DNA from 3 places in the Paenibacillus odorifer genome. Region 1 is predicted to be linked to each of the others. Evidence: predicted binding sites of a transcription regulator. Region 1 holds the regulator's gene; each other region holds the start of a gene.
The links. The regulator Rex, encoded in region 1, represses fermentation and respiration genes when NADH is low (regulators of the CRP and FNR family bind a similar motif). The targets are predictions, from matches to a motif close to TTGTGAAATATTTCACAA.

Region 1 (4,699 bases):
GACCGGTCCATCTCCCGGGTATATGGTTCCTATGTCAAGCCCGGAACGCCGATTCCTCCTTTTATAACAGGTCTGACGGGGATTACCGATGATGATGTGAAGGATGCGCCTGAGCTGGATGAGATGATGATGGAGCTAGTTCCGCTCTTGGATGATGTTGTGCTTGTAGGGCATAATGTCGCTTTCGACTTCCATTTTTTACAAAATGCTTTAGATCGTTGTGGTTATTTGCCATTTCAAGGGCGGATTTTGGATACGATTGATTTTCTGAAAATTTGCTTTCCTTCGCTCACATCTTATCAGCTAGGCTCTGTCAGTGCTCATTTTGGAGTGACACATGATCGTCCGCATCAGGCAGATAGTGATGCACTTGCGACTGCTTTAGTGCTGTTGAAATGTCTGGAGGAGCTCTACGAGCTGCCGCTGCTTACGATCCAGAGACTCTGTGAGCTGTTTACCGAAGAGGATAGTGATCTGGGCTGGTACTTTGATGGTCTGCTGCGAGAGCGGGAAGCGGAGACGCTACAGCCCGAAGGTGATCTGACTTTCTATCGTCAATTAGCGCTTGCAGTAGGAGACTGGACGGAGTTAGCGCCACCTAGAGATGAGCATGCTGAGAATCCGCTAGCGAATTTATCTTTTACTGATTATATGGACGAAGTAACCAAACGACTTAAAGACACATTACCGCAGTATGAAAGCCGGGAAGCTCAGGATATTATGATCAATGAGGTGATGACGGCACTTGCCGAAGACAAACACCTACTGATCGAAGCGGGCACAGGAACCGGTAAATCGCTCGGTTATTTGTTGCCTGCCATTTATCAAAGCGTTCGCACCAATGAAAAAGTCATGGTCAGCACTCATACCATTAATCTGCAGGATCAATTGCGCGAGCGGGATATCCCTTTGTTAACGCAGGTAGTTCCTTTTCCGTTTAAAGCTGCTATTTTTAAGGGAAGAGGACATTATTTGTGTCTGCGTAAGTTTGAGCATAAAATTAATAAAAAGGACTTTATAAGCCCAAGGGAAGATGCGCTTACTGCAGCTCAGATGATCGTATGGCTCACTCAAAGTGAATCAGGGGATGATGAAGAGCTGAATTTAAGCGGCCGGGGCGGTGATTTCTGGGAGACGGTGGCAAGCGATACCGATTCCTGTCTGGGCCGTTCCTGCCCGTGGTTCCGCAAATGCTATTATCATAGGGCCAAGCATGAAGCTGGGATTGCTGACGTGGTTATTACGAACCATTCCAAGCTATTCGCAGATGTTAAAGCTGGGCACCAGCTGCTTCCGGCTTACGAGCATCTTGTAATTGATGAAGCACATCATTTAGAAGATGTGGCTGGTAAACATCTTGGCATGCATATGAAGCATTTCACTGTGGCACACACGTTATCGCGACTGTATAAAGATAGCCGAAACGGACAGCTTCCTGCTCTGCGCCAGATCTTACAGTCGTCAGGCAGTGAAGAGGCTTCAGAATGGAGCGGAGTCATCGATCGGATCTACCCGGATCTGCTTACCGTCAAAGAAACCTGGGATGCACTCAGCGACAAGCTGTTCAGCCTTTTGCCGGAACGCAGTGATGCAGCAGCAGGGGAAGCGGGGCAACTGGTTATGCGTTTGCTTCCTGCCCGTAAGCCGAAGGATTGGGATGAATTAGTTGCGCTTGAGAACACTATGAATCTGACGTTAAGCGCCATCATCCGTAAGGGTGATAAAATGCTTAATGAGATGCGTGACCAGGAAAGCCAATCCTCAGCAGACAGTCTTGTTACTGATATTAGCGGTTTATTTAAGGATTTGGCTTCCATACGTGAGCAAGTAAGATTCTTTATGGGGCTGAATGACGATAATGTAGTATATTGGCTGGAGGCAAATGGAAATTACCGCAGCAAATCACTGCAGATGTATGCCGTCCCTGTGGATGTTAGCAGCCAGCTTAAAGAGTTGTTCTTCGATAAGAAAAAAAGCATCGTGCTTACCTCGGCGACGCTGTCTGTAGATAAATCTTTTCAGTTTATGATTGATAATCTCGGACTTAACGAAGCTGCGGAAGAGGGACGTCTAATGACCTCACTCCTTCCATCTCCCTTTAAGTATCGCGAGCAGGCGCTGCTAGTTATACCGCGTGATTTTCCTAGTGTGAAGGGCAGTGTGGGCGATGCTCGATTTGTCGATACACTCGTACAGTCGTTAGCAGAAGCTGCCAAAACAACACGTGGGCGGATGCTGGTTCTGTTTACTTCTTATAAAATGCTGCGTCAGGTATATGATCCGCTTAAAGAGGCTTTGGCCTCACAAGAGATTACGGTGCTTGGTCAAGGCGTGGAAGGTGGCAGCCGGAGCAAGCTGATCCGCCGCTTTCAGGACAGTGCAGCATCCGTTCTGCTGGGGACGAGCAGCTTCTGGGAAGGTGTAGATATTCCAGGTGAAGCACTGACTTGCCTGGCCATCGTGAGACTTCCGTTTCAACCGCCGAATCACCCGTTGGCGGAAGCGAAGTCGGAGTTATTGCAGGCTCAGAAGAAGAATCCATTCATGAAATTGTCTGTTCCTCAAGCGGTTATTCGTTTTAAGCAGGGATTCGGAAGACTGGTTCGCACGGCGCAGGATCGCGGAATAGTTATTGTTTATGATACAAGGGTTATTGAATCTCATTACGGGAAGTATTTCCTTTATTCATTGCCTGGTCCCAAAATGGAGCATATGCTGACTGATCAAATGGTCCCCCGCATAGCGGAATGGCTAGAGGATGGCGGCGCTTCTTAAAATGCTCGTCTTCAGTTTAGCTCCTCCTTATCCTTAAGGGCGGTAAGTTACAGTACCGCCCTTAATAAGGAGAGGTATACGTTAGAATATGGATTTTCACAAGAACATTACTATTTTTAGGAGGAAAAATATGAAATCGGATAAAATATCAGAAGCCGTTGTTCGCAGACTACCTGTGTATTTGCGTTTTTTGAATGATCTCCAGAATCGCGAAATATTAACAGTTTCCTCTCAGGAACTTGGACAAAAGCTTGATCTTAATCCCGCACAGATTCGTAAGGATTTAGCGTATTTTGGTGACTTCGGCAGAAAAGGTATCGGCTATGATGTAACGTATCTTATTGAGAAAATCCGTCATATTCTGAAGCTGGATCAACAGCTTAATGTAGCTTTAGTAGGGGCAGGTAATCTCGGACATGCCTTGTCTAATTACAATGCATATCTCAAAGATACTATGAAAATCACGGCTATATTTGATTCGTACGCTCCTAAGGTTGGACGTAAGATCAACTCCCTTACTGTGCAACCGATGGATGAACTAGGCAGCACGATTCGTGAGCAAGGTATTCGCATTGCCATTATTACCGTACCTGATTCAGAAGCTCAAAATGTAGCAGATATTCTCATTTCTTCTGGGATTGAAGCAATTTTGAACTTTGCCCCTGTGATTCTGAAGACACCACCGAATATCCGGGTGCATGCAGCTGATTTTACAACTGATCTGCAAAGTCTTGCTTATTACTTGCGGGATGGAAAGGAAGAAAGCGAACATGAACAACAATAAAACGATAATTAAGGGCGGGTATTTTCTGACTCCGGGAACGGATGAGCCGGTTCTGAGTGGATATATGACTATTGAAGATGATTTAATCACTTACATAGGAAAAGAAGAGCCTCAGATGGAAGCTGGAGTGCAAGTGGTTGATGGCAGCCGTCTGCTGTTCATGCCTGGACTTGTAAACACACATGGTCATGCGGCGATGTCTTTGCTGCGTGGATATGGAGATGATTTAGCGCTACAAGTGTGGCTTCAGGAGAAAATGTGGCCGATGGAGGAAAAGTTCACCGGTGATGATGTATACTGGGGAACCTCCTTATCTGTATTGGAAATGCTGAAGGGTGGAACTACGACCTTCCTCGATATGTATGATCACATGGACCGAGTAGCTGAGGTAGCTGAGTTATCAGGTATCCGTTCCGTATTGATGCGTGGTGTGATCGGGTTATGTCCAGAGGATGTACAGAATCACAAGCTTGCGGAAGCGATTTCTTTTGCCCGTAACTGGCATGGAAAGGCTGACGGTAGAATTACTACTATGATCTCACCGCACGCCCCTTATACTTGCCCTCCGGACTTCCTGGTTAAGTTCGTGCAGGCAGCGCATGATCTGGATTTACCGATGCATACGCATATGTCCGAAACGAAACGTGAAGTGGAACAAAATGTGGCGGATTACGGGTTGCGTCCTGTAGCTCACTTAGAGAATCTTGGAATGTTCACACGTCCCTCGATAGTTGCACATGGTGTTCATTTAAATGATGAAGAGATTGAGATCTTGGCTCGCCATAATGTGGGTGTCTCTCATAATCCGGGCAGTAATTTGAAGCTGGCTAGCGGAGTGGCTCGGGTTACTGATCTTCTAAAAGCTGGTGTGAAGGTGTCTCTTGGCACGGATGGCGCGGCAAGCAACAATAACTTGGATATGTTTGAAGAGATGCGGCTTGCAGCTCTCATTCATAAGGGTGTCAGCGGTGATCCAACGGCTGTTCCAGCTCCAGAAGCTCTACGTATGGCTACAGAATATGGCGCCCAGTCCATCTTTTTAAATAATGTAGGCAGACTTGCTGTTGGGATGAAAGCTGATTTCATTGCAATTGATATAGATCAGCCGCATTTGCTGCCACACACAGATCTGTTGTCTCA
Region 2 (4,699 bases), 2.3 Mb from region 1:
GTCTTACGTGTATCCACTAAGCGAGTCGGTAATCCCTCCAGCACCTGCACGAAAGAAGCTGTACGTGATGCCACACCCGAAAGACGCTGCATCAAGTTAAGCGCAAGCCGCTCACCTGTTAGAATCGCATGTGTGCTGCCCTCAACCTCAATAATTACAGTCCCTTTGGTTACAGCTTGACCTTCTTCGACAAGGGCTGTAAAACTAAGCGCCGGATCCACAATTTCAAAGACCAGCTCTGCAATTGGGATGCCACAAATTATCCCATCTTCCTTGGCATGAATAATCCCTTTGGACTCATGGCCCACTGGAATCGTCATCTGCGTGGTTACATCTCCGGAACCAACATCTTCCCGCAACCAAGCCTTGATAGATTGTACTAGTTCTTCATTGTAACCATTAAACATCATCGCTTAATTCCTCCACTATTCCCAGTTCGCGAATTTGAAGCAGGTGCTTACGCCACTGATCATCATCCCGCTGCGGATAATCCTCACGGTAATGCGCCCCACGGCTCTCTTCCCGTGCCAGAGCAGACTCTGTCACAAGCAAACAGCAGGTCAGCATATTAGCAAATTCATATTCCTCACGTTTGGACAAAGCTGATCCAAAGATTGGCAGCTGTCGTTTTAATTCATCTAATCCTTTAAGTAACATCTCTTCGTTACGACGTAGTCCGGCATATCGAACCATTACCTTCTGTAGCTTCAAACGACGTTCCACAATAGCTTGAGTTGGCGAATCTACACGGCCCTCGTTACTGATAACCGATAAAATATCACGGTCCAGCGGGGAAAGCTCATGAATCCGATCAATAATACGCTGTCCAAATACAATGGCCTCAGATAAAGAATTACTAGCTAAACGGTTAGCGCCATGCAGGCCTGTGGAGGAAACCTCTCCGCAAGCAAACAGACGCGGGACGGTACTCTCTCCATTCAGATCGGTCTTAATCCCCCCCATCATATAATGCGCAGCAGGAGCCACTGGAATCCAATCACTTGTAATATCCAGTCCATAGCCCATACATGTCTCATATATTGTGGGAAACCGATGCTTCACCATCTCTGGAGATTCATGTGTAATATCCAAATAAACGAACGTTGATTTAGTAAGTTCCATTTCACTTACAATAGCTCGCGCTACAATATCCCGCGGGGCTAGTTCAAGCAGGTTATGATAACGCTCCATGAACCGCTCTCCATTAATATTGCGCAAGACTGCTCCTTCCCCACGCACAGCTTCGGAGATTAAAAATCTAGGAGCTCCTGGGTAACTAAGTGCTGTAGGATGAAATTGAATAAATTCCATATCTCGTATATGAGCACCAGCGCGATAGGCGATCGCTACACCATCTCCTGTAGCTACCTCAGGGTTGGTAGTGTATCGATATAATTGTCCTGCTCCACCAGAGCACAAAATGGTCGCATCCCCTTGCAGGAACAACCGTCCACCACCGGGCCGCTGCAATAATGCGCCTACACATTCGCCACCTTCAGTGATGAGATCGATAACATAATGATCATCCCAGACCTCAATATTCTCATGTTCCGCTACCTGTTCCGCCAATGCACGAACAATCTCATAACCAGTAGCATCCCCATTTGCATGCAAAATACGGCGGTGGCTGTGCGCTCCTTCCTGAGTCAAAGCCAGTACCCCATCTTCCTTATCAAACAGGGTTCCTAAGCGAATTAACTCATGAACGCCTTCCGGCCCTTCATTAACAAGTGCATCGACAGCTGTTGAGGAGCAAAGACCTGCACCGGCCATTAAGGTATCCTGCCGGTGGTATGCAGGGGAATCATCCTCAGCTATAACAGCTGCGATCCCCCCCTGTGCATAGCGAGTATTACTTTCCATTACTGATTTCTTTGTGATCATTATGACACGCCGATCTTCACTGGCTTTAATAGCCGTGAATAATCCGGCAATCCCTGAACCAATAACAATACAATCTGTCTTTACCGTAGGAATATCCCGAAGATCAAAATCAACCAAATATTGTGGAATCATGACCGCTTTTCACCTGTTTCAACGAAAGAGTAGCGCATGCTACCGGACTTGTAGCATGCGCTCTAGGGATGTTCTGGCTTTGTCGGCGACAGCAGGCGGTACATAGATTTGTGGCTTCATCGTCTCCAGGCATTTCACCAGTTTTTTTAGATTATTAACTTTCATATTAGGACAAACAAGAAATTTGGTAGCAAAATGGAATTCTTTATCTGGACTATCCTTACGAAGCTGATATCCGGTACCATCTTCCGTTCCAACGATAAATTGCTTACGATCCGATTTCCGGCAATACTCCAGAATTGATGTAGTGCTGCCTACATAGTCACCCATGGCCACTACTTCAGGACGACACTCTGGATGAACTACAAATTCCGCATCTGGATATTTTGCTCTCATCTCTACTACATCTTTGACGGTCAACATGTCGTGAGTGTTGCAATAACCTTCCCAGATAATCAGCTTCTTGCCCGTCTGATCTTGTACATATTGACCAAGATTCTTATCTGGGACCCAAATAATCTCTTCGGCGTCAAGGGATTCGATTACTTTCACAGCATTAGCAGAGGTACAACAAATATCGGTTTCTGCTTTAATCTCGGCGGACGAGTTGATATAAGTGACTACTTTAGCATTTGGATGTTGAGCTTTTAGCTTACGTAAACCGTCTACATTGACCATATCTGCCATTGGACAGCCTGCACGTTCATCAGGAATTAGGACGGTTTTGTTCGGGGCTAAAATTTTTGCACTTTCCCCCATGAAATGAACACCGCAGAATACAATAACTTCCGCATCTGTCTCTGCAGCCTTCTGAGCGAGTAAAAAAGAGTCGCCCCGGAAATCGGCAACCTCCTGAATTTCATCACGCTGATAATAATGAGCTAAAATGATTGCGTTTCGTTCCTTTTTAAGCTGTTCAAGACGTATACGAAGTTCTCGATTCTGTTCCTGCTTGCGCTCAAGCGCCAGAGCTTCCACCGATTGTTCTCCCCCTTAAATCCTCGCGGCTTTTCGCCGACATGATGTTATCAAATGGCATGCGCCATCATGGTGAAAAAATGAACATGCTGATATAAATAGTAAGTAATATTAATCACTAATGTACACAACGTTCCAGCCCCTGTCAATGTAACTGGACAGGCTTTAAGGCATAGAATCCCTTAAAAATTAAAATAAAAAATCCGGAGAACAGTTACGTTCTCCGGATAAATTTACATCATATGAATGGTGGACCCAATTAGGTAAGGCTAGTGCCCCCACCTTTGTTGTCATCATCGGAACCGTCATTACCCTCAGAATCAGGGTTATTCGGGATATCCTTTGATAAGTCAGGAAGTGTGGACTGTTCGTCCTCAGGCTTGCCTTGAATGCGAACTCGCACATCACCGATATTGTCGATGACAGGCTCGCCAACTTCATGGGCAACACCTTCGCCACCCTCTGGTTTACCATCCTCGGAAAGGAATCCTTGTTCAATCAGTTGTGTGATCTGATCAAGCTCAAGTGTTTCTTTCTCAAGTAATGTATTGGCAATCAAGTGCATTTCTTTGGAGTGTTTGATCAACAGATCTTTACAACGTTCGTAACTCGAAGTAATAAAGTTCTGCATTTCCTGATCAATCTCATAAGCAATGGAGTCACTGTAATTCTGTTCATGCCCAATATCACGACCTAAGAATACTTGACCTTGAGAAGATCCGAACTGCATAGGTCCAAGCTTATCGCTCATACCGTACTCCATAATCATGGCACGCACGATGCGCGTAGCCTGTTGGAAGTCACTGTATGCACCCGTACCGATCTCACCAATAAACAATTCTTCGGCAACACGTCCACCAAGTAATCCAGTAACCTTATCTAAAAGCTCCTGCTTGGTAACGATCATCCGATCTTCCTTCGGAAGCATAATAACGTATCCGCCTGCACGTCCGCGTGGGATAATAGTAACTTTATGCACCATATCGGCGTGCTCAAGGAAGTAACCAGCAATAGTATGGCCTGCTTCATGATAAGCTACAATACGTTTCTCGCGGTCACTGATCACACGGCTGCGTTTCTCAGTTCCTACGATAACACGGTCAATAGCTTCATCCACTTCAATCATGGAAATATCTTTACGGTTACGGCGTGCAGCTAGCAAAGCTGCCTCATTCAGCAGATTCTCCAAATCAGCACCTGTGAATCCGGTTGTGCGTTTAGCAACAACATCCAGTCTTACATCTTTCGTAAGCGGTTTGTTACGAGCGTGCACCTTAAGTACAGCTTCACGGCCTTTCACATCAGGACGGTCAACCGTAATTTGACGGTCAAAACGTCCTGGACGAAGCAATGCCGGATCAAGTATATCAGCGCGGTTAGTCGCCGCTACAATAATAATGCCTTCGTTACCACCGAATCCATCCATCTCAACCAGCAATTGGTTAAGCGTCTGCTCACGCTCGTCATGTCCGCCACCAAGACCGGCACCACGCTGACGACCCACAGCATCAATTTCATCAATGAAGATAATACATGGAGCATTCTTCTTAGCATTCTCGAACAAATCACGTACCCGAGAAGCACCGACACCCACGAACATTTCCACAAAGTCAGAACCGGAAATACTAAAGAAAGGAACGCCAGCTTCACCTGCTACCGCACGGGCAAGCAATGTTTTACCTGTTCCCGGAGGACCTACAAGCAA
Region 3 (4,699 bases), 280 kb from region 1:
AGAGAAATATACGCTCGCGACAGCAATCTATAAATACGTTATTAATGTAAAGGCACTTAATACGAATATTAAATTCGCCATCCTATTTATCGTATCGTTGCCGCCGATCCTTGTCTTCCTGATCTTCCAAAAGTTCATTATGCGTGGCGTCGCATTATCAGCAGTTAAGGGATAAGCAAGGATCGACGGATTTAGTCACGGATCGTAAACATGCACATGAAAGGAATATAAATGCACCTCGTTTGTAAACGATTTCTCTTTTATGATCGATATGTAAGATAACTATGAATTGAAAAGGGGAGTTTCAATGCGTAAGTACTCTAGCGTGCTACTAAGCCTCCTTGTGGCCGGATCGTTGTTAACCGCTTGCGGCGGTAATAACAATAACGGAAACACGACAGGAAACAAGGAAGGGGAAGCGACTACTGCGCCAACGAATGCTGCAACAGATAATGCTGGCAGTGCTACAGCAGCGCCAACTGATGATATCACACAAAGAAAAGTGACCATCAAAATTCACTATCCAACCCCTGACCTAACCGAAGTTAGAGCACAGGAAGATGACAAGATCAAACGTTTCCAAGAGGAATATCCGAATGTTGAAATCGTCAAAGACGATTGGCAGTACAATGTAAGTGAAATCGGCATCAAAATGGCAGCGAATGAAGCTCCAACCTTCTTTAACACCTACGCTACAGAAGCAAAATTCCTAGTTGAAAAAGGCTGGGTAGCTGACATTACGGATCTGTGGAATAAATACGAATTTAAGGATCAAATTAACCCGGTTCTCCAAAATCAATTTATCATTGACGGTAAAGTCTTCGGCGTAACTCAAAAGGGTTATGTAACAACCACAATGATCAACAAAAAAATGCTGGACGAAAAAGGCGTTGCTGTTCCACCTATGGATTGGACTTGGGATGATATGCTGAATACCGCCAAAGGCGTAGCTGATACCAAAAAAGGGATTTCCGGTATTGCTCCAATGGGTAAAGGGAATGAAGCAGGCTGGAACTGGACCAACTTCCTGTTCGAAGCTGGCGGTGAAATTCAGAAGATTGAAGGCGGTAAGGTTGTAGCTACTTTTAATTCTGAGGCTGGGATTAAAGCGCTGGATTTCTACAAGAAACTTAGATGGGAAGCAAACGCGATTCCTCAGGACTGGGCACTGGGCTGGGGTGATGCTGTAGGCGCATTCCAACAAAGTCGTACAGCAATGGTAATGGCTGGATCTGACGGTGTTATTGAGCAAGCGTTGAATCAGGGCGGTCTGAAACCAGAAGATGTACTTACGTATCCAATGCCTGCAATGGAAAAAGGCGGAAAACACACCGGGGTACTTGGTGGTGACTACCTTGTAATCAATCCAAATGCAACACCAGACGAGCAAGAAATGGCATTCCGTTATATTACATTTGATTACTTCTCCGATAAAGGTCTAGAAGCACTGGATGCGGTTCTGCAACAACGTACAACGGATGGTAAATACTTTATTCCGCCGCTCTTAGATTACTATTCTGCAGATTCTGACTTCGGCAAGAAAACGAAAGCTGTGTATGATAAATATACAAATGTATATCAATACAGCCCTGATATTTTAGGTTTGCTGGACGGTAAACCGGAAGCGCAATACAATACACAGGACTACTACGCAACCATGTCCAATGTAATTCAAGAGCTGTTCTCCAAAAAAGGAACAGATTCCAAGACACAGCTTGAAGCTGCTGCCAAAACAGTGCAAGAGAAATTCTTCGACACAATTAAAGTAGAATAGCTAGGAAGAACAGAACCGGCTCCATAGGAGTCGGTTTTTTTATGTTTATATTATTGATATTTTTATAAATCAACACGACGGGGGGCATCCGACTATTTTTTAGAGGCCAATGGAAAAATAGAGTGTCAACAAAATTAGATTTGCTTTTTTAAAATATTTTTGCGAGCGGAAAGGTAGAAAATGGGTATCAGTTCTTGTCTTTTTAAACATAAACTTTAAATTTAAGGAATAATAAAGCATAAATAATGGTAAAAAAGCTATAATATGATCGAATGAAAGCGCTTTGAAAACAAATCAAAAAAACTTTATACTTTGTGAAAGATTTCACTATACAAGGTGGAAATGATGTGATAAGATAAATGTGTAGAGAAAAACAACCTAAAAATTGACAGGAGGACGAGGGAGATGGCAGTTAAGAACGAAGTCGCCGCCCAAGTTAAACAAACTACCGCTGAAGAGTATATTCAGACTTTAGTGGATAAAGCGAAAAAAGCACATGAGGCATTCATGGCGCTGGATCAAGAGCAAGTTGACACAATCGTTCATGCAATGGCGTTGGCTGGACTCGACAAACATATGTACCTCGCTAAATTGGCTGTAGAAGAAACTGGCCGCGGGGTTTACGAAGACAAAATTACTAAAAACATCTTCTCGACAGAATATATCTGGCACGGAATTAAATACGATAAAACAGTAGGCGTTATTGAAGACAATGCTTATGAAAGCTTCCAAAAAATTGCTGAGCCCGTCGGAATTGTAATGGGTATCACACCGGTAACCAACCCTACATCCACCACGATGTTTAAAGCGTTGATTTCGATTAAGACACGGAACCCTATTATATTCGGTTTCCACCCATCTGCGCAAGAGTGTAGTGCAGCTGCTGCTAGAATTCTTCATGATGCGGCTGTAAAAGCTGGCGCACCTGAGAATTGTATCCAATGGATTGAAATGCCAACAATGGACAAAACAAACGCTTTGATGAACAACCCTGACGTTGCACTTATTCTCGCAACAGGCGGTTCAGCAATGGTAAAAGCAGCTTATAGCTGTGGTAAACCAGCTCTTGGCGTAGGTCCTGGTAACGTACCTGCATTCATCGAAAAGAGCGCGGATATCGATCAAGCCGTAACGGACATCATTCTTTCCAAAACATTTGATAATGGTATGATCTGTGCTTCCGAGCAAGCTGTTATTATCGAAGAACCAATCTTTGATCAAGTGAAAAAGAAAATGATCGCTAATGGCTGCTACTTTGTTAACAAAGAAGAAGCTGCCAAACTTACTAGCGGCGCTATGAACGTTGATAAATGTGCGGTTAACCCAGCAATCGTTGGACAATCCGCAGTGAAAATTGCTGAAATGTGCGGCATTCAAGTTCCTGCCGGCACTAAGATTCTGGTAGCAGAACTTGAAGGTGTAGGCACTAAATATCCATTGTCCGCTGAAAAATTGAGTCCTGTGCTTGCTTGCTACAAAGTTAAAAACGCAGATCAAGGTATCGAACGCGCAGCACAAGTTGTTGAATTTGGTGGTATGGGCCATAGTTCGGCTATCCACTCCAACAACGAAGAAGTAATCATGAAGTTCTCCAACCGTCTGCAAACAGGACGTATTCTCGTTAACTCGCCTTCCACTCATGGTGCGATCGGCGATATCTATAACACTAACATCCCTTCGTTGACGCTGGGCTGCGGATCTTATGGTCGTAACTCCGTGTCGCAAAACGTTACAGCAATTAATTTGATCAACGTGAAAAGGGTGAATCGTCGTACCGTGAATATGCAATGGTTTAAAGTACCTGACAAGATCTATTTCGAAAAAGGCGCTACTCAGTACCTGACCAAAATGCCTGATATCACACGTGTCGCAATTATCACTGACCCAATGATGGTTAAGCTCGGATATGTTGAGAGAGTTGAACATTACCTGCGTCAACGCCAAACTCCTGTAGCGATCGAAGTGTTCTCGGAAGTTGAACCAGATCCATCGACAACTACAGTTGAAAAAGGTACAGCAATGATGAACAGATTCCAACCGGACTGCATCATCGCACTTGGTGGTGGTTCCCCAATGGATGCTGCAAAAGGAATGTGGTTATTCTATGAACATCCAGACGCAGACTTTAACGGTCTGAAACAAAAATTCATGGATATCCGTAAACGGGTTTACAAATTCCCTAAACTTGGAAACAAAGCTAAGTTTGTAGCGATTCCAACTACTTCGGGTACGGGTTCGGAAGTAACATCTTTCGCAGTTATTACCGATAAAACAACTGAACAACACACTAAATATCCTTTGGCTGACTACGAGCTAACTCCAGACGTAGCTATCATTGATCCAGAGTTCGTATATAGCTTGCCAAAAACTGCTGTAGCTGATACAGGTATGGACGTATTGACACATGCCATCGAAGCTTATGTATCAGTTATGGCGAGTGACTACACTGATGGTCTGGCAATTAAAGCAATCCAATTGGTATTCCAATACCTTGAAAAATCGGCGCTTGAAGGCGACAGAGTTGCCCGTGAGAAAATGCATAACGCATCAACACTTGCTGGTATGGCCTTTGCTAATGCTTTCCTGGGTATTAACCACAGTTTAGCGCATAAATGGGGCGGTCAATATCACACTGCTCACGGTCGTACTAATGCGATCCTTATGCCACACGTTATTCGTTACAATGCTAAGAAACCTACGAAGTTCGCTTCGTTCCCTAAATATTCACACTTCGTAGCTGACGAGCGTTATGCAGAAATCGCCCGTATTCTGGGATTGCCAGCTCGCACAACTGAAGAAGGTGTAACTAGCCTGATCAATGCTATTCGCGATATGAACAAAAAACTGGGTATCGAAGAATCCTTCCAACAACTGGGCTTTGATCCTAAGGATTTTGAATCCCGTGTAGATTACTTGGCTGACCGT

Region 2: nadA (quinolinate synthase NadA) is a predicted target of Rex. The motif match lies at 3,065-3,082, and genes of this name have one in related genera.
Region 3: adhE (bifunctional acetaldehyde-CoA/alcohol dehydrogenase) is a predicted target of Rex. The motif match lies at 2,087-2,104, and genes of this name have one in related genera.

Annotation. Positions count from the first base shown of each region.
Region 1 covers NZ_CP009428.1:4,563,525-4,568,223, reverse strand. The annotation lists gene dinG (ATP-dependent DNA helicase DinG) at 1-2,775, shown strand, start outside; gene PODO_RS19895 (redox-sensing transcriptional repressor Rex) at 2,906-3,559, shown strand; gene PODO_RS19890 (amidohydrolase) at 3,546-4,699, shown strand, end outside.
Region 2 covers NZ_CP009428.1:73,335-78,033, reverse strand. The annotation lists gene nadC (carboxylating nicotinate-nucleotide diphosphorylase) at 1-410, opposite strand, end outside; gene nadB (L-aspartate oxidase) at 400-2,016, opposite strand; gene nadA (quinolinate synthase NadA) at 2,056-2,994, opposite strand; gene ftsH (ATP-dependent zinc metalloprotease FtsH) at 3,254-4,699, opposite strand, start outside.
Region 3 covers NZ_CP009428.1:4,844,093-4,848,791, reverse strand. The annotation lists gene PODO_RS21220 (carbohydrate ABC transporter permease) at 1-175, shown strand, start outside; gene PODO_RS21215 (ABC transporter substrate-binding protein) at 308-1,774, shown strand; gene adhE (bifunctional acetaldehyde-CoA/alcohol dehydrogenase) at 2,180-4,699, shown strand, end outside.